One region of the Kitasatospora sp. NPDC051702 genome, then DNA from elsewhere that is predicted to be linked to it. Evidence: riboswitches for the same ligand, from Rfam matches in the RefSeq annotation. Region 1 holds a riboswitch; each other region holds the start of a gene.
What was found. A riboswitch is a leader RNA that binds a small molecule or an ion and turns the genes downstream of it on or off. The one in region 1 is predicted to bind cyclic di-AMP.

Region 2: linked by a shared signal. The riboswitch ahead of AB0N04_RS19440 (transglycosylase family protein) and the one ahead of AB0N04_RS22785 (transglycosylase family protein) in region 1 are both predicted to bind cyclic di-AMP.
Region 3: linked by a shared signal. The riboswitch ahead of AB0N04_RS35830 (M23 family metallopeptidase) and the one ahead of AB0N04_RS22785 (transglycosylase family protein) in region 1 are both predicted to bind cyclic di-AMP.

What each region holds. Positions count from the first base shown of each region.
Region 1 covers NZ_JBFAZB010000028.1:11,295-20,790, reverse strand. The annotation lists gene AB0N04_RS22800 (glycoside hydrolase family 13 protein) at 1-1,145, shown strand, start outside; gene AB0N04_RS22795 (LacI family DNA-binding transcriptional regulator) at 1,171-2,190, shown strand; gene AB0N04_RS22790 (hypothetical protein) at 2,315-2,515, opposite strand; gene AB0N04_RS22785 (transglycosylase family protein) at 2,798-4,084, opposite strand; cyclic di-AMP (ydaO/yuaA leader) riboswitch at 4,071-4,272, opposite strand; gene AB0N04_RS22780 (hypothetical protein) at 4,667-5,608, opposite strand; gene AB0N04_RS22775 (DUF397 domain-containing protein) at 6,179-6,442, shown strand; gene AB0N04_RS22770 (ATP-binding protein) at 6,786-7,307, opposite strand; gene AB0N04_RS22765 (helix-turn-helix transcriptional regulator) at 7,725-8,591, shown strand; gene AB0N04_RS22760 (TetR/AcrR family transcriptional regulator) at 8,707-9,312, opposite strand.
Region 2 covers NZ_JBFAZB010000021.1:110,089-119,584, forward strand. The annotation lists gene mfd (transcription-repair coupling factor) at 1-2,825, shown strand, start outside; gene AB0N04_RS19425 (MazG family protein) at 2,962-3,987, shown strand; gene AB0N04_RS19430 (SDR family NAD(P)-dependent oxidoreductase) at 4,017-4,436, opposite strand; gene AB0N04_RS19435 (cytochrome P450) at 4,649-5,953, shown strand; cyclic di-AMP (ydaO/yuaA leader) riboswitch at 6,164-6,334, shown strand; gene AB0N04_RS19440 (transglycosylase family protein) at 6,336-7,247, shown strand; gene eno (phosphopyruvate hydratase) at 7,489-8,775, shown strand; gene AB0N04_RS19450 (septum formation initiator family protein) at 8,894-9,379, shown strand; partial or broken gene AB0N04_RS19455 (DUF501 domain-containing protein) at 9,351-9,496, shown strand, end outside.
Region 3 covers NZ_JBFAZB010000068.1:12,348-21,843, forward strand. The annotation lists gene AB0N04_RS35795 (DUF742 domain-containing protein) at 1-27, opposite strand, end outside; gene AB0N04_RS35800 (roadblock/LC7 domain-containing protein) at 24-437, opposite strand; gene AB0N04_RS35805 (sensor histidine kinase) at 421-1,689, opposite strand; gene AB0N04_RS35810 (SpoIIE family protein phosphatase) at 1,922-4,243, opposite strand; gene AB0N04_RS35815 (TetR-like C-terminal domain-containing protein) at 4,438-5,007, opposite strand; gene AB0N04_RS35820 (alpha/beta hydrolase) at 5,135-5,962, opposite strand; gene AB0N04_RS35825 (YiaA/YiaB family inner membrane protein) at 6,087-6,377, opposite strand; cyclic di-AMP (ydaO/yuaA leader) riboswitch at 6,623-6,781, shown strand; gene AB0N04_RS35830 (M23 family metallopeptidase) at 6,794-7,627, shown strand; gene AB0N04_RS35835 (hypothetical protein) at 7,777-8,649, opposite strand; gene AB0N04_RS35840 (GNAT family N-acetyltransferase) at 8,692-9,291, shown strand; gene AB0N04_RS35845 (sensor domain-containing protein) at 9,457-9,496, shown strand, end outside.

The sequences.
Region 1 (9,496 bases):
CGGGCGACTGGTACCTGCATCTGTTCGCGCCCGAGCAGCCCGACTTCAACTGGGAGAACCGGGCCGTCGGCGACGAGTTCCGCTCGATCCTGCGGTTCTGGCTCGACATGGGCGTGGACGGCTTCCGCATCGACGTCGCCCACGGCCTGGTCAAGGCCCCCGGCCTGCCCGACCTCGGCGGCTCCGACCAGCTCAAGCTGCTGGGCAACGACGTCATGCCCTTCTTCGACCAGGACGGCGTTCACGAGATCTACCGCAGCTGGCGCAAGATCCTCGACGAGTACCCGGGCCAGCGGATCGGCGTCGCCGAGGCCTGGACGCCGACCGTCCAGCGCACCGCCAACTACGTGCGCCCCGACGAGCTCCACCAGGCCTTCAACTTCCAGTACCTGGGCACCGACTGGGACGCCGCCGCGCTGCGCGAGGTGATCGACGTCTCGCTCGACTCGATGCGCCCGGTCGACGCCCCCACCACCTGGGTGCTCTCCAACCACGACGTCACCCGGCACGCCACCCGCTTCGCCAACGAGCCGGGCCTCGGCACCCAGATCCGCACCGCCGGCGACCGCGCGCTCGGCCTGCGCCGCGCCCGCGCCGCCACCCTGCTGATGCTCGCGCTCCCCGGCTCGGCGTACGTCTACCAGGGCGAGGAGCTCGGCCTGCCCGACGTCACCGACCTGCCGGACGAGGTGCGCCAGGACCCGTCCTTCTTCCGCCAGGCCGGGCAGGACGGCTACCGCGACGGCTGCCGCGTCCCGATCCCGTGGTCCGGCACCGAGGCCCCGTACGGCTTCGGCCCGGTCGCCGGCGGGCCCTCCTGGCTGCCGCAGCCGGCGCAGTGGGCCGAGCTCAGCGTCGAGGCGCAGACCGGCGACCCGACGTCCACCCTGGAGCTTTACCGCAGCGCGCTCGCCGTCCGCCGCTCCCAGGCCGACCTGGGCGCCGGGACGGAGGTCGAGTGGCTGGAGGGCCCCGAGGGCACCCTGGCGTTCCGCCGCGGCGCCTTCGTCTGCACGGTGAACACCACCGGCGAGCCGGTCCGGATACCCGTGCCCGGGCGGCTCCTGCTCTCCTCGGCGGACCCGGTGGTGGACGGCGGCGAGACGGTGCTCGCACCGGACAGCACCGGCTGGTGGGCGGTCTGACGTGGTTGCAATAGGCTCTGGGACCGTGACTACGGCGCGACTCTCAGACATCGCGGCGCAGGCGGGGGTCAGCGAAGCCACCGTCTCCCGCGTACTCAACGGCAAGGCGAACGTCTCGGCCGCCACCCGGCAGACCGTGCTGGCCGCGCTCGACGTGCTCGGTTACGAGCGGCCGACCCGGCTGCGCCAGCGCAGTGCGGGCCTGATCGGGCTGATCACGCCGGAGTTGAGCAACCCGATCTTCCCCGCGCTGGCCCAGGTGATCGAGCAGGTGCTCAGCCGGCACGGGTACACCCCGGTGCTGTGCACCCAGACGCCGGGCGGATCCACCGAGGACGAACTGGTGGAGATGCTGGTCGACCGGGGCGTGGCGGGCATCGTCTTCGTCTCCGGGCTGCACGCCGACTCCACCGCCGACCACGACCGGTACGCCCGGCTGGCCGGCCGCGGGGTGCCCTTCGTCCTGATCAACGGCTACAGCGAGCGGATCGCCGCCCCGTTCATCTCGCCGGACGACCGCGCCGCGATGTGGATGGCCGTCCAGCACCTGGCCGAACTCGGCCACGAGCGGATCGGGTTGGCCGTGGGGCAGCGCCGGTACGTGCCGGTGCTGCGCAAGATCGAGGGCTTCACGGCGGCGATGCGCGAGGTGCTCGGGCGCAGCGCGGAGGAGGCCGAGGACCTCGTCCACCACACCCTGTTCAGCGTCGAGGGCGGGCACGCGGCCGCCGGGGCGCTGCTCGACAAGGGCTGCACGGCGATCGTGTGCGGCAGCGACATGATGGCCCTCGGGGCGATCCGGGCGGTGCGCCAGCGCGGGCTGTCGGTGCCGCAGGACGTGTCGGTGGTCGGCTTCGACGACTCGCCGCTGATCGCCTTCACCGAGCCGCCGTTGACGACGATCCGCCAGCCGGTCGAGGCGATGGCCACGGCGGCGGTGGACGCGCTGCTGGAGGAGGTCGGCGGCAACGCGGCCCAGCGGGGGGAGTTCATGTTCCAGCCGGAGCTGGTCATGCGGGGCTCGACGGGGGCCTGCGCGCGCTGAGCGACGGGCCGTGGACGGCCGACGGGCCCCGGGGAGCGACCGCTCCCCGGGGCCCGTTTCGCATGGGTGCCGTGTGCCGTGTGCCGTGTGCGGGGGTGGCGCGGACGGCGGCGGGTGGGGCGGGTCAGCCCTGCTGGTCGGTGGGGCGGCTGCGGGTGAGCCGCCGGTCGCCGGCGGGGTCGCCGGTCCGGGTCCCGGTGCGGCGGCCGCGGGCCAGGTAGTCCCGCAGGACCAGTTCGACGGCGTCCTGCGGGTTCTTGGTGCCGGAGAGCAGCATCGCGTCGATCGCGAGGTTGGCGTCGAGTGTGACGGTGACCTGGGCCATGGTGGCTCCTCCTCGGGTGCAGAGCAGCAGCATGCCCGTTGTGGCCGGCTTTGACCATGACCTTCGGCCGGCGGAGGGCGGGTACGCCGGAACCCCCGGGGGAGAGCGATCGGGCTCTCCCCCGGGGGTTCCGTGTGGCGGGCAACGGGGGCGGGTGACAGATGACGGGTTTCAGATGATGAAATCTGTCGGCTGAAATCTGAAATCTGTCAGCTGTTCGCCGTCAGCTGTTCGCCGTCAGCCGTCGGCTGTGCCGTGCCGCCCGTGGCCCGCCGGTGTGCCTCAGACCCGGCCGGCGAAGTCCGGGGCCCAGTTGGCGACGGTCTGCTCGCGCACGCCCGAGCTCGGGTTGGCGGCCTCGACGTACTTGCCGCCGCCGACGTAGATCGCGACGTGGTAGACGCCGGAGTCCTGGCCGTTGTTGGACCAGAACAGCAGGTCGCCCGGCTGCAGGTTGTCCAGCGAGACGTGGGTGCTGGCGGCGGCCTGGTCCGCGGCCACGCGCGGGATGGAGACGCCCGCGGCGCGCAGCGCGGCCTGGGTCAGGCCGGAGCAGTCCCAGCCGCCGTTGCCGGTGCCGCCGTAGACGTAGGCCTGGCCGACCTTCGACTCGGCGAAGGAGACCGCGGCGGCCATGCTGCCGGTGGCGGCCTGGGCCGGGGCCTGGGCGGCCGGGGCCTGGGTCTGCGCGGCCGGCTTGGCGTTCACGGCACCGCCGTCGGTGGTCTGGCCGGACTTCTTCGAACGGTCGAACCAGCTGAAGTCGGAGCCGGACTTGGTCGCGGTGGCCGCCTGCCGGCCGTGGCCGGCGTCCTTGAAGGACAGGTGCTGGCCCGGGTAGATGGTGTTCGGGCCGTCGGTCAGGGTGCCGCGGTTGAGCTCGTAGAGCCGCTGCCAGCCGCCGTCGATGTTGTGCTTGTCGGCGATGGAGGACAGCCAGTCGCCGGCCACGACGGTGTAGTCGTCGCTCTCGGCCTGGGCGCCGCCCTGGGTCTGCTCCTGGTGCTTCTGGGTCCAGGTGCTCTTGGCGGAGTCGCCGGAGGTCTGCTCCTGGGCCGGCGCGGCCGGCTTGGTGGCCGGGGCGGGGGTCTGCGCGGGCTTGGCGGCCGGGGCGGGCTTGGCGGCCGTAGCACCGGCGGTGGAGCCCGCGGAGGTGTCGACGGCGGCCGGGGCGCCGCCCTTGGTCAGGCCGGCCTGGACCGAGCAGACCGGCCAGGCGCCGGGGCCCTGCGAGGCGAGGACCTTCTCGGCGACGGCGATCTGCTGGTCCTTGGTGGCCAGGTTGGCCTGCGGGGCGTACGCGGTGCCGCCGAAGGCGGCCCAGGTGCTGGAGGTGAACTGCAGGCCGCCGTAGAAGCCGTTGCCGGTGTTGATGCTCCAGTTGCCGCTGCTCTCGCACTGGGCGACCTTGTCCCAGGTCGCGACGGAGGCGGCGGAGGCGGTGCCGGTGGTGAGGCAGGGGATCGTGAGGCCGACGCCCGCGACGCCGATGGCGGCGATGACGCGGCGGGTGCGGCTGGACAGACGGGTGCCGTTGGTGGGCAGCATGAAGACGTGGTCCTCTCCCACGCCTGCGAGGTGAGCTGTCGGATTCGGGCTGGAGTTGCCCGGCCGCGCTGTGGACGCGGCTTCACCCCTAGCCCTGAACCGTTCCTGGGAACGGTCCGGGGCGACTTACCTGTGGGTCCCCCGCTCCTGCCGTGGTGCGTTTTCGCGCTGCCAGGGCATCCGACGGCAGGACTCGGCGTTGCGGATGAACTGGGTCCGTGTGGTCACGAACGGGGAGCACGTTAAGCAGACTTAAGTTCAAACCGCAAACACTGTGATGCGCATCACGGTTTGGCGAGAATGATCGTTTCCGCTGTCCGTCATGATCCGAAATGATCGTTTTCCCGCAACGGCGCCACGGGTGCGCACAACTGGCCGTTCCTCAGGAAACGGCTGACGACGCGTCGGGGTGCGATCGGGCGCGTCCGCGATGCGGGAGGCGCGGCCGATTCCCGGCCGCCGGCCCGCGCCCCGGGCAGAACCGATCAAACATCAACAGAACGGACATCACGCCTATTCACGCCTTAACTCCCGTACGGGGCAAGCCGGAAGGGCCCGGAACGAAGCCGTTCCGGGCCCTTCGGTGCGCGTGGTGTCCCGCTACTACTCCTCGGGCCCCCCGGCGGCGGCGTGGGCGCCGTGGGTGCCCTCAGCGGCCTCCGCGGCGGCCTCCGCCTCGGCCTGGGCCAGCTCCTCCGGGGAGGGCGCCGGCAGCGCGGCCAGGTAGGTCGAGGCGATCAGCTGGCCGACCGTCGGGTAGGCGCCCAGCGGAGCGGCGGACGGGCAGCCCGTCTCCTCGGCGGCCGTCGCGAGCAGCTCGGAGTCGGCCTCCGGGCCGATCACCAGCGGGGCCAGCGCGGGGCGCAGGGAGCCGGTCTCCTTGAGGTGGTTGACGGCCGCGGCCACCGAGCCGGGCACGTCGAGCGCGGCGGGGATGACCGGGACGGCCAGCCGGGCCGCCAGCAGTACGCCGGTGATGCCGGCCGCCGCGGCGGCCTCCTCGCCGCCGACGGTGGTCAGGACCACGCCGTCCGCGGCGGTCGCGATGGCGAACAGCCTGGCCCGGTCGGCGCGGGCCAGCCCGGCCTCGGACAGGCGCACGTGGACGGCCTCGGCGAGCAGCGGGTGCGGGCCGAGCACGTCGGTGACGGACGCGCCGTACTCCGCTGCGAGGGCGTGGAGTTCGGTCAGGAAGCCGTGCGGGCCGGGGACCAGCGGGACCACGACGGGCACCGGCAGGCCGGCCTCGGCGGCCATGGCCAGGAGCTCGGCGACGGTGCGGTCCTCGCTGTCGTCGGCCTCGGTGTTCCCACCGGGGAGGTAGCCGACCGCGGTGCGGACGCCGGCCTGCTCGCTGCGGACGATCGACAGCAGTTCCTCGACGACCGAGCGGGACTCGGGCCCTGCGGTCGCGGGCACGGCCAGCACCAGGGCCGGGGCGCCGGTCGGAATCTCGGGGCGCTCGGGACGGCGGTGGCGCCCCCGCGCACGGGAGCCTGGAGTGCGGACGGGCAGTGGCGCGCCCGGGATGGCTGCGGTGCTCATGCCGGAGATCGTAGGACATCGGCCGGTCGGGCCTGCAGTCGGCTGCCGTTCGGGTTCCGCGCGGCCGCGGTGCGCGCGCGGTGCGCGACGTGTGCCGATCCGGGCGGATCCACAGCAATGCGGACATATCTCACCCAACCCCCGGAAGGGCTCCGGTGGTTGCCGTGACGTCCCGGACGGGGCTGCGCGTTGCACGTGCGGTGCGTGAGATGTCTCACAGCGCGGAGGTGCTGTCCGATGCGTCTGACGGAGGGTCACAGGAGTGCGACTCCCGGCATTCGAAGATCAACATTCAGCGGGGGTCCGCTCACGGCCGGTTATCGGGACTTCGTCGATTCAGTCGGCTATGTCCGTTTACGTACCGTCAGGAAAAGGGTCCGTGAAGAGTTCGGGGCCGCCGGTGAAAAGCATCGTGCACCTGCAACGTCCCGTGCTGATGCACGTGCACTGCAGCTATCATCGCGTCAAGTGAGGCGTTGTTCCGGGCCGGTACGGGGCCGGTCCGTTCGTTCGGCGGGTGCCGGGGGCGCCGCGCTGGACGACCACTCCGGAGCTCTTCGGGAGATTTCTATGCACGACTCGCAGGACACGCACGGCTCGTACGACACCTACAACGGGATGGCGGCCGCCGACCTCAAGGGGGTGGTCTGGCAGAAGAGCCTGCACAGCAACTCCCAGGGGAACTGCGTCGAGTTCGCGGCCCTGCCGGGGGGCGATGTGGCGATGCGCAACTCGCGTTTCCCGGAAGGTCCGGCGCTCATCTACACCCGTGCCGAGATCGCCGCCCTGCTGCTGGGGGCCAAGGACGGGGAGTTCGACCACCTGGCGGTCTGACCGGCCGCCGCATCGCCATCGGGGGGCCGTCGTGGGTGCTGACACCACGACGGCCTTTGTCTTTTCCGGTGCGCTTTCCGGTAATGGCGCGGGGGTGCCCGCCCGGATTCCGCCGCGAGCGGTGTTCCACCGGAATTCCGTCGTGCCGCCGGCGCCGGAACACGCGGCCCGAACTGCACGGGAATGTGTCGCACGGCCTCTTCGGCGGATCGCCGCGGCCGATCGGCCCGCGGGGCGTGCCGGGGCCGGTAAGGAGGTCGCGCCCGGTTCGTCGCACCGGTCCGCGCGGCCCGGGGTGCCGTCCTCCCGGTGCCGTCGGCGGCCGGCCGCGCGCCGCCCGGCCCTAGGCCGAGCGCCGGTGCCGTCCACCGAGTTCGGAGCCGACGAGCGGCTCCGCCTCGAACAGGGCCCAGACGACCTTGCCGCTGCCCAGCGGGTGCCAGCCCCAGGACTGGCTGAACGACTCCACCAGGTGGAGTCCGCGGCCGGACTCGGCGACGAAGTCCGCCTCGCGGGCGACCGGGCCGATGCTGCTCGGGTCGCTCACCGCACAGACCACCTGGGGGGAGCGGTGGACGAGGCTTATTCGGATCGGCAGCCGGCCGTCCGCGGTGGGCTGTGTGGGAAAGTCGTACTCGCCCGGGGCGCCGCCCGTCGGGTCGGGCCGTGCGCCGACCGCATGCCGCAGCGCGTTGGTCACCAGTTCCGAGGCCACCAGTGCGACGTCGTCGAACAGCTCCATCAGGCCCCAGCGCTGAAGCGAGGTTCTGGCGAAGTCGCGTGCGGTTCTGACGGCTTCGAAGCGAGGAGCGAGCGTACAGGTGACCACATGGGGGTCAACCGCCAAAGCCGTACCGGTGCTCATGAAGAGCTCCTCCCATAAGGGGGCGGACACGGCTGGACCCGCCGGGGTCATGCCGGTCACCTCCGACTCGCTCGGCCGCTCGGCCGCCCCCTCGACCAGGCGCGCGCGCACTCGAACGCCCGGTGGCGCGGGGACGCTGCCGAGTCGGTGCACGGAGTCGCGCGTGGGGTCGACGCGGAGCCCGCGGGATTGCCAGGGATGTGCAGGTGCACGTGCACCATGGTGGTGTGCGCTCACTGCAGATGCAAGAGTCGATTCACGTGCAGTCGCACTATTGGCATATGCAAGCGCCGTCTGCACGTGCATCCTGGTACATGGAGTGCGGAACTGATAGGAACATCCGTCAGTATCGGCACCGTGAGCGCTCAACTGATGGCAGACTGTGCGCTGTTTGCCCTAGGTGGAGGTTTCGACCGCATGACCACAGTTCAGCCGGGCGGCGGCTCGATGGTCCGCCGGATCCTCCTCGGCTCCCAGTTGCGCCGACTGCGCGAGACGCGCGGCATCACGCGCGAGGATGCCGGCTACGCGATCCGCGCCTCCGAGTCCAAGATCAGTCGGATGGAACTCGGCCGCGTCAGCTTCAAGGAGCGCGACGTCGCCGACCTGCTCAGCCTGTACGGGGTGGACGACGGCATCGAGCGGGAGGCCCTGCTCGGCCTGGTCCGCGAGGCGAACAAGTCCGGTTGGTGGCACAGCTTCAACGACGTGCTGCCGGGATGGTTCCAGACCTACGTCGGCCTGGAGGAGGCCGCCCAGCTGATCCGCACCTACGAGGTGCAGTTCATCCCCGGACTGCTGCAGTCCGAGGAGTACGCACGGGCGGTTTTCGGCCAGAGTCGGCCGGTCATCAGCGAGGAGGAGGTCGAGCGGCGGGTCAGCCTCCGCCTGCGCCGCCAGAAGCTGCTGACCGAGGGCGCCAATCCGCGCCTGTGGGCGGTGATCGACGAGGCCGCCCTGCGCCGTCCGGTCGGCGGGCCCAAGGTGATGCGCGGTCAGGTGCAGTACCTGATCGACGTCGCCGAGCAGGCCAACGTCGTCATCCAGGTCATGCCCTTCCGCTTCGGTGCGCACGCGGGCGAGTCCGGGGCGTTCACGATCCTGCGCTTCCCGGAGCAGGACCTCGCGGACGTGGTCTACCTGGAGCAGCTCACCAGTGCGCTGTACCTGGACAAGCGGGACGACGTCGACGCCTACATCCAGGTCATGGAGCGGCTCTGCGTGGACAGCCTCACGCCCGAGCGCACCATAGACCTGCTGGCCTCGATCCTGAAGGAGCGCTGAGCCGCCGCCCGGCGGGGCCGCCCGACGGCCCCTCCGTGACCGGTGCTCCGCGCTCCGCCCCCGCCCCGGTTCCAGCTCCCGTCCGGCCCCGTGCCGTCGAGCCGCCCTCCCGCCGTCAACCGCGGGCCGGCGGCCGTTCGCGTTCCGGCGGCGCCGCCTGCGGGGGGCGGCCCAGCTCCCAGGGCAGTTCGTAGCGGCGGAACAGGTCGGCCCGGATCGGCGCGAGCGGGAGCTCGGCGCCCGGCAGCAGCACGCCTATGCAGCCGCCCATCAGCGCGCTGCGCAGGACGGCGTGTTCGGCGGTCGGATCGGGGGCGCCCCAGTCCGCGAGCAGGCCCTGAAGGATCGCGCCGAGCTGCTGCTGCTCCGGATCCTGGACGAAGGCCCCGGTGTCCGGGTCCAGGATCAGCGCGAGGTGCGAGCGCATGACCCGCGGGTGCTCCATCGCTAGGGCCAGGACGGCGTCTATCGCGCGGGCGAGCCGGGCCTCCGGCGAGGCGCCCGGAGCCAGTTCGGCCAGGGCGCCGGAAAGGGCCTGGTGCATCATCCGGTGGGTGGCGGACTGCATCAGCAGCCGTTTGCCGTCGAAGTAGTACGAGAGTAGCCCGCGGGCGAGTCCGGCCCGCTCGGCGATGTCGGTCAGCGTGGTGCCCGCGTATCCGCGCTGGTCGACGAGTTCGACGGTGGCCCGCATGATGCGCCGCCGGGAGCGCTGCCGCATCTCCTCATTGACCGAATCCCCCCGAGGTGCCATCGTGTCTGCTCCGAACGTTCGTTGGCTGCGAGCCAATATACTTGCGGAGCCGAGGGTCGCACCGTGTGGTCGCGTGCTGGTCGGGCGCCGCTCGGCGCCGGTCCCGCGACCGGTACGAAGACGGCCGGCTCCACCAAGACGGGGGTTTGGT
Region 2 (9,496 bases), on a different contig from region 1:
ACCCCGGGCTGGCCGAGATCCTGGACAAGATCGCCGAGGGCATCGCGGTCGAGGGCATGGAGTCGCTGGCGCCGGTCCTGGTCGACGACATGGAGCTGCTGCTCGACGTGCTGCCGATCGGCTCGGTCACCGTGGTCTGCGACCCGGAGCGGGTCCGCACCCGGGCCGCCGACCTGGTGGCGACCAGCCAGGAGTTCCTGCACGCCTCCTGGGTCGCCGCCGCGTCCGGCGGGGACCGGCCGATCGACCTGGAGGCGATCGACGTCTCCGCCGCCTCGCTGCGCTCGCTCGCCGAAGTGCGCGAGCACGCCGACGAGATCGGGCTGCCCTGGTGGTCGGTCAGCCCCTTCGCGACCAGCGAGTCGGCGGTCGACGGCATCCTGGAGTTCGACGCCAACACGCTGACCCTCGGCATGCACGCCGTGGAGGCCTACCGCGGCGACACCGCCCGGGCGATCGCCGACGCCAAGGAGCGGCTGGCCGCCGACTGGCGGGTCGTCATGGTGACGGAGGGCCACGGGCCCGCCTCCCGGCTCGCCGAGGTGCTGGGCAACGAGGGCATCCCGGCCCGGCTGGTCGCCGACCTCGCCGAGGCGCCGACCCGGGACGTCGTCCACGTCTCCTGCGGCTCGATCGAGCACGGCTTCGTCGACGAGGCCCTCAAGCTCACCGTCATCACCGAGACCGACCTGTCCGGCCAGCGGTCCTCCACCAAGGACATGCGCCGGATGCCCTCCCGCCGCCGCAACGCGATCGACCCGCTGGCCCTGGTGGCCGGCGACTACGTCGTCCACGAGGCCCACGGCGTCGGCCGGTACGTCGAGATGGTGCAGCGGACCGTCCAGGGCGCCACCCGCGAGTACCTGGTGCTGGAGTACGCCCCCGCCAAGCGCGGCCACCCCGGCGACCGGCTGTTCGTGCCGACCGACCAGCTCGACCAGGTCACCAAGTACGTCGGCGGCGAGGCCCCGACGCTGCACCGGCTGGGCGGCGCGGACTGGGCGAAGACCAAGCAGCGGGCGAAGAAGGCGGTCAAGGAGATCGCCGCCGACCTGATCAAGCTCTACTCGGCCCGGATGGCCGCACCCGGCCACACCTTCGGCCCGGACACCCCGTGGCAGCGCGAGCTGGAGGACGCCTTCCCCTACGCGGAGACGCCGGACCAGCTGACCACCATCGCCGAGGTCAAGGCGGACATGGAGAAGTCCGTCCCGATGGACCGGCTGATCTGCGGCGACGTCGGCTACGGAAAGACCGAGATCGCGGTGCGGGCGGCCTTCAAGGCGGTGCAGGACGGCAAGCAGGTGGCGGTGCTGGTGCCGACCACGCTGCTGGTGCAGCAGCACTTCTCGACCTTCGCGGAGCGTTACGCCAACTTCCCCGTGACGGTGCGGGCGCTGTCCCGCTTCCAGACCGACGGCGAGGCCAAGGCCGTGCTGGAGGGGCTGTTCGAGGGCTCGGTGGACGTCGTCATCGGCACCCACCGGCTGTTCTCCTCCGAGACCAGGTTCAAGGACCTCGGCCTGGTCATCGTCGACGAGGAGCAGCGGTTCGGCGTCGAGCACAAGGAGCAGCTGAAGAAGCTGCGGGCCAACGTGGACGTGCTCACGATGTCCGCGACGCCGATCCCGCGCACCCTGGAGATGGCCGTCACCGGCATCCGCGAGATGTCCACCATCACCACCCCGCCGGAGGAGCGGCACCCGGTGCTGACCTTCGTCGGCCCGTACGACGAGAAGCAGATCTCGGCCGCGATCCGGCGCGAACTCCTGCGCGAGGGCCAGGTCTTCTACATCCACAACCGGGTGGAGTCGATCGACAAGGCGGCCGCCCGGCTCAAGGACCTGGTGCCCGAGGCGCGGATCGCCACCGCGCACGGGCAGATGGGGGAGACCCAGCTGGAGAAGGTCGTCGTCGACTTCTGGGAGAAGGAGTTCGACGTCCTGGTGTCGACCACGATCGTGGAGTCCGGCATCGACATCTCCAACGCCAACACCCTGATCGTCGAGCGCGGCGACACCTTCGGCCTCTCCCAGCTGCACCAGCTGCGCGGCCGGGTCGGCCGAGGCCGCGAGCGCGGCTACGCCTACATGCTGTACCCGCCGGAGAAGCCGCTCACCGAGACGGCGCACGAGCGGCTGGCCACCATCGCCCAGCACACCGAGATGGGCGCCGGCATGTACGTCGCGATGAAGGACCTGGAGATCCGCGGCGCCGGCAACCTGCTCGGCGGCGAGCAGTCCGGGCACATCGCGGGCGTCGGCTTCGACCTCTACATGCGGATGGTCGGCGAGGCGGTGGCCGAGTTCCGCGAGTCGCTGGCGAACGGCGGCGAGCCGGAGGAGGAGCCGCTGGAGGTGAAGATCGAGCTGCCGGTCGACGCGCACGTGCCGCACGACTACGCGCCCGGCGAGCGGCTGCGGCTGCAGGCGTACCGCTCGATCGCCGCGGTCAACTCCGAGGAGGACATCCAGCACGTCCGGGACGAACTGACCGACCGCTACGGCAAGCTGCCCGATCCCGTGGAGAACCTGCTGATGGTCGCGGCGCTGCGGCTGTACGCCCGGCGGTGCGGCATCGCGGACATCACCCTGCAGGGTGCCAACGTCCGGTTCGGGCCGGTGGAGCTGCGGGAGTCCCAGCAGCTGCGGCTGAACCGGCTCTACCCGCGCAGCCAGGTCAAGGCGGCCGCCCAGCAGCTGCTGGTGCCGCGGCCGAGCACCGGGCGGATCGGCGGCAAGCCGCTGGTCGGCCGGGAGCTGCTGGGCTGGTGCGGCGAGTTCCTGTCGGCGATGTTCGACGACCTGGCGGGTTCGAGGAAGTAGCGCCCGGCGGCGGGCGACGGCGGTCCCGGGCCCGGCCCGGGCCGGCCGTCGCGTGTCCGCGGCGGCCGGTCGGGAGTCGGGCGCAGTTGCCCTTCTCCGGCCCGGGGCGGGGGCGCGGACGGGTAGGTTCGGGGGTGTGACGACGAATGTTCCGGGCGCGAAGTTGATCCTGCTGACCACCACCCACCGGGTGGCCCCCGGGTTGCTGGCGTGGCCGGCGTGGGAGGCCCTGCGGTCGGCCGGCCGGGTGCTGGTGGCGGACGAGGGGCACCCGCAGGTGGCGGCGGTGCGGCAGGCCGGGGTCGTGGTGGAGGTCGTGGCGCCGGGGTCGGCGCCGGCCCTGGCCCGGCTGCTGACCGCGCCCGCGGAGACCGGGGCGACGGTGTGGCTGGGGAGTCCGGACGGGGATCCGGGGCTCACGGACGCCCTGGCCCGGCTGGCCGTGGAGCACGCGGGCGAGGTGCCGGAGATCGAGGTGCTGCCGGGCTCCTACGACCTCCCGGGGGCGCGCCTGCTGGACCTGGTCTCGGTGATGGACCGGCTGCGGTCGCCGGGCGGCTGCCCGTGGGACGCCGAGCAGACGCACGAGAGCCTGGTGAAGTACCTGGTCGAGGAGGCGTACGAGCTCGTCGAGGCGATCGAGGAGGGGGACCGGGAGACGCTCCGCGAGGAGCTGGGGGACGTGCTGCTCCAGGTCTTCTTCCACTCCAGGATCGCCGAGGAGCACCCGTCGGAGGCGTTCTCGATCGACGACGTGGCCGGCGACCTCGTCGACAAGCTGGTCTACCGGCACCCGCACGTCTTCGGTGACGTCACCGCGGAGGGCGCCGCCGAGGTGGAGGCCAACTGGGAGCAGCTGAAGGCGGCCGAGAAGTCGGACCGGGAGTCGGTGCTGGACGGCGTGCCGGCCGGGCTGCCGTCGCTGGCGTACGCGGCGAAGCTGGTGTCGCGGGTGCGCAAGGCCGGTTTCGCGGGCGTGCCGGACGAGCCGTACGAGCTGCCCGGGGGGCTGACGGCGGAGTCGGCGGGCCGGCTGCTGCTGGCGGTCGTGCAGCGGGCGCACGACGCCGGGGTGGACGTGGACGCGGCGCTGCGGTCGGCCGCGCGCGGGTACCGGGACGCGGTGCGCGCGGCCGAGGGCCTCGAACCGGCCGGCGAGTAGCCGGCCGGCCGGCGGGCGGAGGGGCCGGCTCAGGCCGCGGCGGCGGTGCTCCCGACCGGCCGCCGCTGCGGCGGGACGACCTCGCCGATGGCCTCGCCGACGAGCGCGAGCAGCTCGGCGAGGCGTTCCAGGTCGAGGTGGTCGGGCAGGTCGGCGAGGGAGACGATCCGCTCGCCGCCGGGGCCGGCCACGCAGAACAGGTCGATCGGGCCCAGGTGCTTCTCGGCGGTGTCGACGAGGGCGGCGACGTCGCTGGGGCGGCGGATGTCCCCGCCGACGCCGACGACCGGGCAGCCCGGCCGGTCGAGCTCGGTGGCGAGGTCCTCGGCCACGCCGACGTGCTGGTCGGCGATCAGCACACCGGCGGCGCCGGCCGCGGTGAACCGGCGGGCGAGGTCGGCTCCCGACCCGCCGTCGAGTACCGCGATGACGACGACTGCCCCGCTCACCCGCATGGTCTGCTCCTCCCTGTGGGCGACACCGCACCGGCGCCCACGATTTCTGCGGAGGATCGTAGGCACGACCTGACCCTCCGCAACAGGGATTACCCCTCAGGTGACCAGGCTCACGCCCGCCCTACGGTTAAGACCTGTCCAAGGGTCCGTCCCGGAACCCGCGTCCGCGGGGCGGCGGGCCCCGGTGCACCGGATACGGTCGGTCCATGTCAGCGCAGCCCGCCCCCACCGCCCCGCAGCTCTTCACCTGGGAGTTCGCCGCAGATCCGTACCCCGCCTACGCCTGGCTGCGCGAGCACGCCCCGGTGCACCGCACGACGCTGCCCAGCGGGGTGGAGGCCTGGCTGGTGACCCGGTACGCGGACGCGCGGCAGGCGCTCGCGGACGGCCGGCTGTCGAAGAACCCGGCGCACCACAGCGAGCAGGCCCACCGCACCGGCCGGGTCGGCATCCCGGGGGAGCGCCAGGCGGACTTGATGACGCACCTGCTGAACATCGACCCGCCGGACCACACCCGGCTGCGCCGCCTGGTGTCGAAGGCGTTCACGCCGCGCCGGGTCGCGGAGTTCGAGCCGCGGGTGCAGCAGCTCACGGACCGCCTGATCGACGGCTTCGCGCAGCGCGGGTCGGCGGACCTGATCCACGAGTTCGCGTTCCCGCTCCCCATCTACGCGATCTGCGACATGCTGGGCGTGCCGGCCGAGGACCAGGACGACTTCCGCGACTGGGCGGGGATGATGATCCGGCACGGCGGCGGCCAGCGCGGCGGCGTGGGCCGGGCGGTGAAGCGGATGCGGGCGTACCTGCTGGAGCTGATCCACCGCAAGCGGGCGGACCTGGGGGACGACCTGATCTCGGGCCTGATCCGGGCGAGCGACCACGGGGAGCACCTGACCGAGAACGAGGCCGCCGCGATGGCCTTCATCCTGCTGTTCGCGGGCTTCGAGACGACCGTCAACCTGATCGGCAACGGGACGTACGCGCTGCTGCGCAACCCGGAGCAGCGCAGGCTGCTGCAGGAGTCGGTGGCGCGCGGCGAGAGCGCGCTGCTGGAGACCGGGATCGAGGAACTGCTGCGCTACGACGGGCCGGTGGAGCTGGCGACGTGGCGGTTCGCGACCCGGCCGGTGTCGATCGGCGGGGTGGACATCCCGGTGGGGGACCCGGTGCTGGTGGTGCTGGCCGCGGCGGACCGGGATCCGGCCAGGTTCTCGGACGAGAACACCCTGGACCTGGCGCGAACGGACAACCCGCACCTGGGTTTCGGCCACGGGATCCACTACTGCATCGGGGCCCCGCTGGCCCGGCTGGAGGGCCGGAGCGCGCTGGCCACGCTGCTTTCCCGGCTGCCGGATCTGCAGTTGGCGGAAAGCCCGGAGAATCTGCGCTGGCGCGGTGGCCTGATCATGCGGGGACTGCGGGAACTCCCGGTGGAATTCAGCCCGGAGAGCCGTTCCCCGCACGCGCCGCCGGCCGTCCTCCGGGAACCTTCCGACCCTCCGACACGCTGACTGGGTGTCGCCGGCGGCCGTTGGAGGGGTGGCTGAACCTCCATCAATCCGGACATAGCCGCACGGTTGGTGGGCGATCGAGCGCGGGCCGTGATTTCTGTGTGATATCGGTGATATGAGCTTGTGATTGGTCTGAGGATCTGTCTACTCTCCCTGGAGTTCGCAGCTGCGGACCTCGTGCGCGGGACGCCGAATCCTGCCCGCCGCGTCACGGGAAACCGACCAGAACCCTGGGCAGGGGCGGGGGAACCAGGTTTGTTGCCGTTTCCCCACGGCTTGGGGTGAAGCCGCCCGAGCGGAATCGTTTCCGCTGACGGCGGCCGGGCCACCTCCCGGTCCGAACCCGACAGCTCACCTCGCAGGCGTGCGGAGAGGGACCTTCATGCTGTTCGTTGGAACTGGCCGCCACCGTCGTCGTACCCAGGCCGAGAAGGCCATCGCCGTCGCCGGTGTGGCCGGCGTCGGACTCGCGATGCCGATCCTCACCGCCACCGGCGCCTCCGCCGCCCCGGCCTCCGCCTGGGACTCCGTCGCCCAGTGCGAGAGCGGTGGCAACTGGAGCATCAACACCGGCAACGGCTTCTACGGGGGCCTGCAGTTCACCTCCGGCACCTGGAAGGCGTACGGCGGCACCGCGTACGCGCCGCAGGCCAACCAGGCCAGCAAGGGCCAGCAGATCGCCGTCGCCGAGAAGGTCCTCGCCTCGCAGGGGCCGGGCGCCTGGCCGGTCTGCTCGCAGAAGGCCGGCCTGAGCAAGGGCGGCGCGCCGGCGAGCGTCGACACCTCCTCGGACGACAAGCCCGCCGCCGCGAAGCCGGCCGCCAAGCCGGCCCAGCCCGCGGCCAAGCCGGCGCAGCCCGCCGCCAAGCCCGCCCAGCCGGCCGCCCCGAAGCCGGCCGCCCAGCAGCCCGCGCCGCAGCAGGCGCAGCCGCAGGCCCCGGGCTTCTCCGGCAAGGCCGGCTGGGACGCCGACGCGAAGGTGTTCTGGTACCAGAACAACGGCACCTGGTACTGGACCAGCCACCAGAGCGTCTACCAGCAGTTCGCGCCGCAGGCCGCCGCCCCGCAGCACTACGCGCCGCAGGCCGCCCAGCCCGCTCCGGCCGTGCGCACCGCCCCGGCCGCCGCGCAGGGCGGCCACGACTACACCGTCCGGTCCGGCGACACGCTGTCGACCATCGCCGCCGCCCAGGGCGTCACCGGCGGCTGGCAGTCGGTCTACGACGGCAACCGCGGCACCGTCGGCGGCGACCCGAACCTGATCATGCCCGGCCAGGTCCTGCACCTCGGCTGAGCCGCTCCCGCCCGCCGGGCGGAGGGGGCGGGGATCCGTCCCCCTCCGCCCGGATTCGGGCCGGTTCGCCCGGGCGGGCGGGTGAACTACCGGTGGGTAGTGCGGCCACACGCTGAGACGGGACCGAGGCCAGCGTGGCCCCGGGGGCCCGGGCGGTTAGGCTCTGGTCGTAACGACTCCGCAATCGTCCCGCCGGCAGCACCAACGTCAGCCGGACCCTGCTTCCGCAAGGAGATGCCTCGTGCCGTCCATCGATGTCGTCGTAGCCCGTGAGATCCTCGACTCGCGTGGCAACCCCACGGTCGAGGTCGAGGTGGGCCTCGACGACGGCAGCACCGGCCGTGCCGCTGTCCCGTCGGGTGCCTCCACCGGAGCCTTCGAGGCCCTGGAGCTTCGCGACGGCGACAAGAACCGCTACTTCGGCAAGGGCGTGGAGAAGGCCGTCCTGGCCGTCATCGAGCAGATCGGCCCGGAGCTGGTCGGCTACGACGCCACCGAGCAGCGCCTGATCGACCAGGCCATGCTCGACCTGGACGCCACCCCGGACAAGTCCTCGCTCGGCGCCAACGCGATCCTCGGCGTCTCGCTGGCCGTGGCGCACGCCGCCTCCGAGGCCAGCGACCTGCCGCTGTTCCGCTACCTGGGCGGCCCGAACGCCCACGTGCTGCCCGTGCCGATGATGAACATCCTCAACGGCGGCTCGCACGCGGACTCCAACGTCGACATCCAGGAGTTCATGATCGCCCCGATCGGCGCGGAGTCCTTCTCCGAGGCCGTCCGCTGGGGCGTCGAGGTCTACCACACCCTCAAGGGCGTGCTGAAGGAGCGCGGCCTGTCCACCGGCCTCGGCGACGAGGGCGGCTTCGCGCCGAACCTGGACAGCAACCGCGAGGCCCTGGACCTCATCACCGAGGCCATCCAGAAGGCCGGCTACGTGCCCGGCCGGGACGTCGCGCTGGCCCTGGACGTCGCCGCCTCCGAGTTCTACAAGGACGGCGCCTACCAGTTCGAGGGCAAGGCCCTCTCCGCCGCCGAGCTCATCGAGTACTACGCCGAGCTGGTCGCCGCCTACCCGCTGGTCTCCATCGAGGACCCGCTGGACGAGTCGGACTGGGACGGCTGGAAGGCCATGACCGTCAAGCTGGGCGACAAGGTCCAGCTGGTCGGCGACGACCTGTTCGTCACCAACCCGGCCCGCCTGGCCAAGGGCATCGAGACCGGCACCGCCAACGCGCTGCTGGTGAAGGTGAACCAGATCGGTTCGCTGACCGAGACCCTGGACGCCGTCGAGCTGGCCCAGCGCAACGGCTACCGCTGCATGATGTCGCACCGCTCCGGCGAGACCGAGGACGTCACCATCGCCGACCTGGCCGTCGCCACCAACTGCGGCCAGATCAAGACCGGTGCCCCGGCCCGCTCCGAGCGCGTCGCCAAGTACAACCAGCTGCTGCGCATCGAGGAGATCCTCGACGACGCCGCCGAGTACGCCGGCCGCGGCGCCTTCCCGCGGTTCAAGCACGAGGGCTGAGACCGCGAGGTCGCGCAAGCCTGACCGGTGCCCCGCCGTTCACCCCGTAGGGTGGACGGCGGGGCACCGTCGCGACCAGGAGGGGATACGGGAGATGGCAGGCTGGAGGATCCCGGGCTTGGCGGCCCGGCCTCGGTTCACGAGCCGGGCGACCGTCCTCGTCCTGGTGCTCTGCTCGCTGGTGGCGATCCTCGCCTACCCGACGCGGCAGTTCATCTCCCAGCGCGCCGAGATCTCCGCCCAACGGGCGAAGGCCGACCACGCGCGCCAGCAGGTCGAGCAGCTGCGCCGGGACAAGGCCCGCTGGCAGGACCCGGAGTACGTCAAGGCGCAGGCCCGCGCCCGGCTGCACTACGCGATGCCGGGGGAGACCCCGTACATCGCGGTGGACCCGGCCGGCCAGGCCGCCGCCCAGCCCTCCGCGTCCGCCGCCGGCCCCGGCCCCTCCGAGGGCTCGGCCACCGGCCCGGTGAAGGCCGCCAAGCCCTGGTACGCCAGCATCTGGGACTCGGTGGACGCCGCCGACACCGCCGCGCTGGCCCCCGCCACCCCCCGTCCGCTCCCACCGTCCCCCGCTGGAGACACCTCCCCCCATGACCACTGAGAACCACCCCAACGTCTCCGACGCCGACGTCGCGGCCATCGCCGCCCAGCTCGGCCGGGTGCCGCGCGGCCTGCGCGGCGTCGCGCACCGCTGCCCCTGCGGCAACCCGGACGTCGT
Region 3 (9,496 bases), on a different contig from region 1:
GACGTAGGGCCGGACCGGCCCGCTCACCGGTGCCCCCCCGCCGCGTGGTCGACGCGCGGCGGGCTGGTGAGGTGGCTGCCGATCCGCTCGACCAGGACCTGCATCTGGTACGCGACCAGGCCGGCGTCCACGGCCTCGCCGGTCACCACGGCCAGGTGCGCCCCGGCACCGGCGGCGACGATGAACAGGTAGCCGCCGCCGTACTCGATGATGATCTGCCGGGTGGCGCTGGCCGGCCCGCCGAACCCGACGGCGACGCCGCGGGCCAGCGACTGCAGCCCGGAGCAGGCGGCGGCGAGCCGTTCGGCGTCCTCCCGCGCGATGTTCGTGCTGCGCCCGATCTCCAGGCCGTCGTTGGAGACGACGACGGCGTGCTGGACCTGCGGGACGTTGACGATGTCGGCGAGCAGCCAGCCGAGGTCAGGGGTGGTGGTCATGGAACTCTCCGGAGCGCTGGGGAAGTCGGGGGGAGGCGGGCAGGGAAGGGTCGGGCTGGGCCTGGGCGCGGGCGGCCGATCGGCCGCTGGCGGTGCCGGCCTGGAACATCGCCATGAACGCCTGCGCGTCCCGGGCCGAGCGGTGCGGCGGGGCGGGCGGGGGCGGGGGAGAGGCGTGCTGGGCGGGGCGGGCGGCGCGGTCGCGCCGGTGGCTCCGGCGGGGCAGCGGCGGCGGGGTGTCCGCGGCTGCGGGGGGTCGGCCGGCCGGCGGCGCCTCCACCAGGGGGTGGTCGGCGGGGTGGCCGGCCGGGCGGGGGTCGGCGGTGAACGCCCGGTCGTCCGGTCCGAGGCCGGGGACGGTGGGCGGCAGCGGTTCGGTGAGCAGGGCGTTCGGCAGCAGCACGACGACCCGGACGCCGCCGTACGGGGACGGCGCCGAGCTGAGGGTGACCCGGAAGCCGTACTGCTCGGCGAGGCGGCCGACGGCGGCCAGGCCCAGCTGCGGCACCTCGCCCAGCCGGGAGACCTCCAGGGTGCTGCCCCCGGCCAGGGCGTCGGCGGCCTTGGCGACGGCCTGCTCCGGCATGCCGACGCCGCCGTCGTCGATCTCGATGACGGCGCCGTTGTGCACCGGCATCAGGGTGACGAACACCTGGGTGCTGGGCGGGGAGTAGCGGGTGGCGTTGTCCAGCAGCTCGGCGACGGCGTGGATCAGGGCCTCGGCGGCGGCGCCGACGACGGCGGTCTCGATCCGGCTGCGGACGACCACCCGCTGGAACGGCAGGATCCGCGACTGGGCGCCGCGCACGACGTCCTCCAGGGAGACCGGTTCGGGCCAGTGGCGGCCGGCCCGGGCCCCGCACAGGACGGCCAGGGTCTGGGCGAGCCTGGCCTGTTGGGCCGCGGCGTGGTCCGCCTTGAGCAGGCCCTCCAGCAGTGCCGGGTCGTCGTGGGTGCGTTCCATCTCGTCGAGCAGGGCCTGCTGGTCGTGGGCCATGACGAGGATGCGGCGGGCCACGCTGAGGAAGGCCCGCTGGGTGGAGGCGGTGTGCTCCTGCTCCTGCTGGACGGCGGCCAGGTCGGCTCCGCGGCGGGAGAGTTCGGTGCCGAGCTCCTCCCGGAGCCGGGCGAGGTCGCGCCGCAGCCGGTCGGCGCGGCGGCGGTGGGTGACGGACACGGCGCGGTATCGCGCGGCGGCCACGAGGGCGAGGACGGCGAGCACGCCGGTTGCCGTTGCGCACCACTGAGTCATCGTCACGCGGCGAATTCTAGGGTGATGATCCTACGAAGGTGTGAACGGATCTCGCCAAGTGACCGGATCTCGTCAATATCCAGTCAATACGGCGTCAAACCGGCGTCGTTCGGACGCGATCGGGGCGCCCGGGGACGATTCGCCCCGCCCGGGTGCTCGTGGGGCCGGGCCCGGAGCGGGTCGCGAATGGCCGAGTCGCATCCGGTGATGTGGGGGGAACGTGTGCACGGTGTTACGGAAGGGGCGACGTCCGGTGCAGGAGCAGCAGGGCCACGTCGTCCGGCCGGGACCGCCGCTCGGTCACGTTCAGGGTCAGCAGGTCCGCCAGCCGTTCGAGCGCGGGCGCCGCGCCGATCCGGTCCGGGCCGGTCCGGCGGGCCCACAGCTCCAGCCCGCCGAGCATCCGCTGCACCGACTCGTCGTAGTCCTCCTCGCGGTCCTCGACCAGTCCGTCGGTGTACGCCAGCAGCGTCTCGCCGACCGCCAGTCGGCCGACCGTGAGCGGGTACGGCTGCCCCGGGTCCACGCCCAGCGGCGGCCCGCCCGGCACGTCCAGCTCGACGGCCCGGGCGTCCGCGACCCGGACCGGCGGCGGGTGCCCGGCCCGGGCGGCGGTCAGCGCCCCGTCGGCCGGGTCCAGGGTCAGGTAGAGGCAGGTCGCGAACAGGTCGGTGTCCAGCTCGGCCAGCAGCCGGCTGGTCCGGGCCAGCGTGGCGGCCGGGTCGTGCCCGTCCGTCGCGTACGCGCGCAGACCGCTGCGCAGCTGGCCCATCACCGCCGTCGCCTCGGCGTTGTGACCCTGGACGTCGCCGATCACCAGCCCGATCCGGCCGTCCGGCAGCCGGAGCAGGTCGTACCAGTCGCCGCCGATCTGCATGCCCTCGGTGCTCGGCAGGTAGCGGGCGGCACTGGCGATCCCGGGCAGCCGGGGCAGCGTGCGCGGGAGCATCGCGCGCTGCAGCTGGGTGGCCCGGTGGTGGTGGGTGTCGTACAGCCGGGCCCGCTCCAGGGACTGCGCCAGGATCCCGGCGAAGGCCGAGTACAGGGTGCGGTCCTCCCGGCTGAAGGCGCGCTCGGTGGCGAAGGTGATCAGGCAGGAGCCCACCTGCCGCCCGGAGGCGATCAGCGGCAGCACCGCCCAGGCGGCCGGGGTCAGCGGGCCGCGCTGGCCGCGGGCCGCGCCGGGTTCGCTGAACAGCGGGGCGGAGCGGGTCAGGGCGTGCTGCATCACGCCCTCGGAGAGGTCCGCGAGCCGGGTCAGTTCGGTGCGGCGCGGGCCCCCGTACACGGTGTGCGAGACGGGCAGCAGCCGGCCCTCGTCCACCAGGTCCAGCACGATGCTGGCGGCGCCGAAGGCCGGTCGGGCGACGTCGGTGACGGTGGTGGTGACGTCCCGGACGGTCACCGCCCGGGACAGGGCGCGGGTGAGTGCCAGCAGCAGGGCGGTCCGGGCGGTGGCCGGGGCGTCGCGCCGGGCCGTGTCGGGCGCGGCGCCGGCGGGGGCGGCGCCGGCGCGGGCGGTGGGCGAGCCGGGGCCGGTGGGAGCACCCGCGGGCTCCTCCGGGCGCTCCCGCCCGGGCCTGCGGCCGTGCTCGCGGTCGGCGAACAGCCCTGCGATCCGGACGGGGCGGCCGTGGACGTCCAGCATCACCTCGCCGGTCTCCTCGATGCTGGCCGCCCGGCCGCCCCCGCGCAGCACCCGGTACGCGATCCGGTACCGCCCGCCGGTGGCGAGCGCCTCGGCGACCGCCGCCTGGACGTCCGGCAGGTCCTCGGGGTGGACGATCCGGTCCAGTTCCGGGGCGGCGCCGTCCGGGGCGGCCGGCTGGCCGGTGATCCGGAACGCCTCGGCGTCCCAGTAGCTCTCCCCGGTGACGAGGTCGCGCTCGAAGGCGCCGTGCCCGGCGGCCCGGACGGCCAGCGACAGCATCGGGTGGGCCAGGCCGGCGGGCCGGCCGGAGTCCTCGGGGGCCGGCGCGGGGCCCTGCGGGCGCCGGGCGTCCGCGTGGTCGAGCAGGTGGGACAGCCGGTGGGCGCAGGCGTCGCCGATGGTCTCCAGGACGTCCAGGTCGCGGCGGGGGACGGTGCCCCGGTGGGCCAGCGCCAGGGCGAGCACGCCGACCGGCCGCTCGTCGACGATCATCGGCAGGGTGATCACGGCGACCATCCCGGTACCCATGCCGGCGTTCCGGTTCGGGTAGTCGACGCTGGTGTGCTCGGGGGTGAGCAGGTAGGGGCGGCGCAGCCGCAGCGCCATCGCGGCGGGGAGGTCGCCGGCCGGGTCGACGGTGCTGTACCGCTCGTGGGCCCAGTCCGGCAGGCCGTGCGAGGCCGTCAGCCGGAGCATTCCGGCCGGGTCCAGCAGGTAGAGCGCGGAACCCTCGCCGGTGATCCAGCCGGGGCCCTCGGCGAGGACGGTGCCGAGCAGCTCGGCGGCGGTGGTGCAGGAGAGCAGTAAGCGCACGCAGCGCATGGCGCTGCGGCCGCCCGGACTGCTGGGCTGCGTCCGGCTGTCGTCCTCGGACGGGGGGAGCCACGGCGAGGTCAGGTCCATCGGATACCCGGCCTTTCCGTTCCGAGGAGGGTGGTGGGTGCCCTTTGGGTGCCCGGAGGGGCACTTAATTCTTAATACCTTATTTCTCAAGTGGGTGCTGAAGCGGGTGAACGGCGCCCCCGCAGCCCCACCGGCACCGGTGCTCCCGCCCTCCCCGCCGCGGGCCCGGGCCGGTCGGCGCCCCGGCGGCGGGCTCAGGCCGAGGGCCAGGAGCGCAGGCCGGTGGTGAGGGTGCTGATCAGCCGGTCGTGGGTGGTGGTGAGGTCCTCGGCGAGCTGGAAGGCGCCGGCGATGGAGAGCGAGGCGAAGCCGTGGGCGACGGAGCGGACGGTGCGCGCCGCGTGGATCACCTCCGGGCCGTCGAGGCCGTACTCCCGGAGGACGGCGATGATCACGCCCACCAGCCGGGCCGCCGCGCGGGAGAGGTCGTCGTCGGGCTGCGGGGCCTGGGGCAGCGCGGCGTAGCGGTGCGGGTGCTCGGCGGCGTACGCGTGGTAGGCGCGCAGGACGGCGGCGACGGCGTCGTCCCCGCTGCGGCCGACGGCGGCCTCGGCCAGCCGGTCCGCGAGCTCCTCGGTGACCCGGACGGCGAGCAGCCGGCGCAGCTCGGCGAGCCCGCCGCTGACGTGCTTGTAGAGCGAGGGGGTGGCGACCCCGGCCCGGGCCGCGACGGCGGCCAGGGTGAGGGCTTCGGAGCCCTGTTCGTCGATGAGGGCGAGGGCGTGGCCGACGACCTGGTCGGGGGTCAGTCCTACTCGGGGCATGGTGCGGTCTCTCCGTGGACGGGCGGACGGGCGGGCGGGCGGTGCGGACGACCGGGGCGGGCCCGGGCGCGGCGGGGCGGACCGGGCTCGGGCGAGCGGGCCCGCGGCCGGGGCCGGGCGTCAGGCGTCAGGCGAGCTCGGCGAGGAAGGGCAGCAGGGCGCCGGCGGTGGCCTCCGGGGCGTCGGCCATCGGGTAGTGGCCGGATCCCTCGATCATGACCTTCCGGGCGCCGAGCGCCGCGGTCTGCCGGTCGGCGACGGCCTCCGGGTCGGGGAAGTCGGGGTCCTTGCCGCCCATGACGACGAGCGCGGGGCAGCGGACGGCGGCGGTCCAGCCGATCGGCGCGGAGTCGCCGGAGACGTGTCCGCGGGTGGCCGTCCGGCGGCCCGGGGTGCGCATGGCGGCGACGAGTCCGTCGACGTAGGCGTCGAAGTCGGCGGGCCTGGCACCGGGGAAGGCGAGCTTGCGGTGGTAGAAGCCCCAGAAGGCCGGCCAGTGGACGATCAGGGCGCCCATCGCGCGGACGACGCCGCGCATGAGGGCGTTGGCCGGGGGGTTCTCGACGAAGGCGTCGATAAGGGCGATCCCGGCGACCCGCTGCGGGGCGTCACCGGCGACCTTGACGACGGTCGCGCCGGTGTAGGAGTTGCCGACGAGCACGGCGCGTTCGATGCCGAGGTGGTTCAGCAGGGCCAGGACGTCGGTGGCGATGGCGGCGGGTGAGTAGTCGTCCCAGACGATCGACGACTCGCCGAAGCCGCGCAGGTCCATGGTGATGACGCGGTGGCCGGCGGCGGTCAGCAGCGGGTGCAGGTGCCGGTAGGCGGCGCGGGTGTCGAGCATCCCGGGGAGCAGGACGACGGGGGCGCCGTCGCCCTGCCGGGTGTCGTCGTAGGCGATGCGCCCGCCGGGGACGTCGAGGTACTGGGTGCTGGTGGCGCTGGTGGCGTTCATGGTGGGCCTCCTGGGACCGCCGCTGCGGGTCGTCGGCGTCTGCCGATAGCCATAAAGCTAAGGCTAATAGCCTTAGCCGTCAAGCCCTCGGTGCCGTCCGCCCCCGGGGTCCCGCGGTGCCCGCTCAGACCCCGTCGACCTTGAACGGGTCGTGCTCGCTGAGCAGCTTCTCCAGCCGGGCCTGGTCCACCCGGGTGACGATCTCGTTGGTCTCCTGCCGGTCCCGGACCACCTTGGCGAGCGTGAAGGACGAGGTGACGGTGTAGAGGAGCCCGATCGCCAGGAAGGCGCGGGTCCAGCCGCCGACCGGCAGGTAGGCGATCCCGACGGCGAGGGCTCCGCCGGACAGCGCGAAGGAGAGCACGGCCTGGATGTAGTACGCGGCCGTGGTGCGGGACTGCATCGGTGCGTTCATGGCGTCAGGATGCGGCGGGGTGATCGGTCCGCACATGAGTAGGCGTACTCAGATGGGGGGTCGTTCGCTGACGTTCGATCACGTCGAGCGGCTCAATGCCGGTCAATGGGGACAAAACCCGCCATCACCTACCAGAGCGCCCTGGTCATCTGCGGTCGTCCCGGGCGGACGGCTTGGAATCGGGGCGCCCTAGGATTAACGTTTGATAACGCAGCGCGGTCGTCAACGCCGTACCCAGACGGCACCGTGCGCCGTCGCCTAATCCCGCCGGCCGGCCTCCGGGCAGGCCAGGGAGCCGGGGAACCACGTTCCTTGGGGTGAATCGGCGGGGCCCAGGCCCGGCCGTAGGAGACCTTCCTGCTCCGAACCCGTCAGCTAACCCGGTAGGCGCGAAGGAAGGAAAGGAGCGCGCCTCCGTGGCGTCGACGCACACCCCGGCACACCCGGCCGGCCCCGCAGCCGGTACCCGGCTCCTCGACCACCCCGGCATGGCCGACCTGGAGCACCCCGCCCCGGAAGCCGACGCCAACCGGCACCGGATGCCGCGTCAGACCCGCGGAGCCTCCCCGCTGCTCGGCGTCACCGCCGTCGCGGCCACCCTGGGCGCCACCGGCTTCGCCTCCGCCACCCCGGCTGCCGCGCCCGCCGTCGAGGCCCCCGACGAGACCCCGGTCGCCCTCTCCGCCGACCCCGGGCTCGCGCTCGCCGCCCGGATCCAGCAGCAGGCCGACAGCCAGCGCACCGCCGCCGAGGAGGGCGCCCGCGTCCAGGCCGCCAAGGAGGCCGAGGCCAAGGCCGCCGCCAAGGAGGCCGAGGCCAAGCGGGCCGCCGAGGAGGCCGAGCGGGCCAAGGCCGCCGCCCTCACCCTGCCGGTGAAGGACTACAACCTCTCCGCCCACTACGGCCAGAGCGCCCGCTACTGGGCCCACCTGCACACCGGTCTGGACTTCGCCGCCGACACCGGGACCCCGGTCTTCGCGGTCGGCCAGGGCACCATCACCTCGGCCGGCTGGTCCGGTTCGTACGGCTACCGGATCGTCGAGACCCTGCCCGACGGCACCGAGATCTGGTACTGCCACCTCTCCTCGATCATCAAGGGCTCCGGCAAGGTCACCTCCGGCCAGCAGATCGGCAAGGTCGGCGCCACCGGCAACGTCACCGGCCCCCACCTGCACCTGGAGGTCCGCCCCGGCGGCGGCGCCCCGGTCGACCCGGAGACCTGGCTGGAGCAGCGCGGCCTCACCCCCTGAGCCGATCCTCCCGCCGGCACCCGCTGAGCCGGCACCCGCCGGCCCCCGCCGACCCCCGTCGACCGCGGCGGGCCGCGGTGGACCCGAACGGACCGGAGCCCCGGCCGCACGCGTGCGGCCGGGGCTCCGGCACGGCGCCCCGCGGGCGGCTACTCCTGCGGCAGCGCCGCCAGGTAGGCGTCGATCTCCTCCTGCCCCGGCTCCGGTGCGAGGTCCGGGAACTCCTCCAGCAGCAGCCGCGCCAGCCCCGGGACGGTCCACTCGCCGCACAGGTCGAGCGCGGCCTGCGCCGCAGCCTCCTCGAACTCCCCGAAGTCACCGGACAGTTCGTCCGGCATCGGCCGGCCCGCGGCGGTCAGCTCCGCCAGGTTGCGGTAGCTGCGCCGCATCAGCCCCTGCTCCAGCAGCCGGCGCGCGCCGTCCGTCGCCATGCCGACCGACAGCACCCGGGCCGGCCCCCAGCCCTGCTCGTCCAGCTCGTCCAGCCAGCCGGTCGGGACCAGCGCGGCGATCGCGGCCAGCCGCTCCTCCTCCGCCAGCTCCCGGAAGCCGTCCAGCCAGGCCCGCACCGCCGCCGGGTCCGCGACGTCCACCTCGTACGCGTGCAGCAGCAGCGCGTACAGCCGGGGCCAGGTCACCAGGTCGGCCCGGCGCAGCAGTCCGGCCGCGACCTCGCCCTGCCACTCGGCCTCGGCGTGCAGCCGCTCCTGCCGCTTGGCGTTCAGCCGCCGGGCCGCCCGCTGGTGGTCCACCAGCAGCTCGACCGCGGCGCCGTACGCCAGCGGGTCCGTCTCCGGCCCGGGCTGGACGTAGAGGTGGAGACGCTCGTAGAGCAGGTGCTCCACCGCGTTCGAGGTCAGCTCGGGCCAGCCGTCGTGCATCCTGCCCCCGCCCAGCTCCAGCAGGGCCAGGACGGCTCGCAGCGGCCCCTCGGCCACCGGGACGCGGCCCTCCGCCGCCGCCCAGGCGAGCAGGTCGGCGGCCCTGGTGCGCGGGGCGAGCCGCAGGTCTTCGTCGTTCATAGCCCGAACGGTAACCGCTGGCCGGGGGTAGGGTCGCCAGCCATGGTCCCCGTACGACTCACCGGCTCCCGGCTGGCCATCCGCGAGTACCACCACACCCCCGGGGACGTGGACGCGCTGCACGCGCTGTTCGGCGACCCGGAGGTCACCCGGTACCTCCCGTTCGACCCCTGGGACCGCGAGACCTGCGCCGACCAGATCGAGCTCTACCTGGAGGAGGCGCTCGCGCGGGAACGGCGGACGTACCAGCTCGCCGTCACCCGGCGCGAGGACGCCGAGGACCCGGCGGACGCCACCCCGATCGCCCACGCCTCCCTGACCCTCGGCACCGGCCGCTGCGCCGAGCTCGGCTACGCGGTCGGCCGCGGGGCCCGCGGACGCGGTCACGCGGGCGAGATCGTCGGCCTGCTCTGCGGGCTGGCCTTCGGCGCCCTCGGCCTGCGCCGCCTCACCGCCCGGGTCGACGTGGACAACCGGGCCTCCGCCGCGGTGCTCACCCGGCTCGGGTTCCGGGCGCAGGGGCCGGTCCGACACGACCCGCCCGGGGGCGGCGTCCGGTCCGGCGCGCACCGGTACGCGCTGACCACCGGGGAGTGGGCCGGCCCGGCCGGCCGGCGCACGAGGCCGACCCGGCTCGGCTGACCCCGCCGGGCCGACCCCGCCCGGCCGGTCCGCACGGCTGAGCGCGCTCCCGGACCGGGGGGTTAACCCCACCCCCGATCCGCCGGGTCCCCGGATCGTTCCGCACCGCCCGCTCGACCAGACTGGCCGGGTCAGCAACCGAGAACGAGGGACCGAGGCCGGGACATGAGCAGCAGCCGAAGCATGCAGGAGCGCGACTGGGACG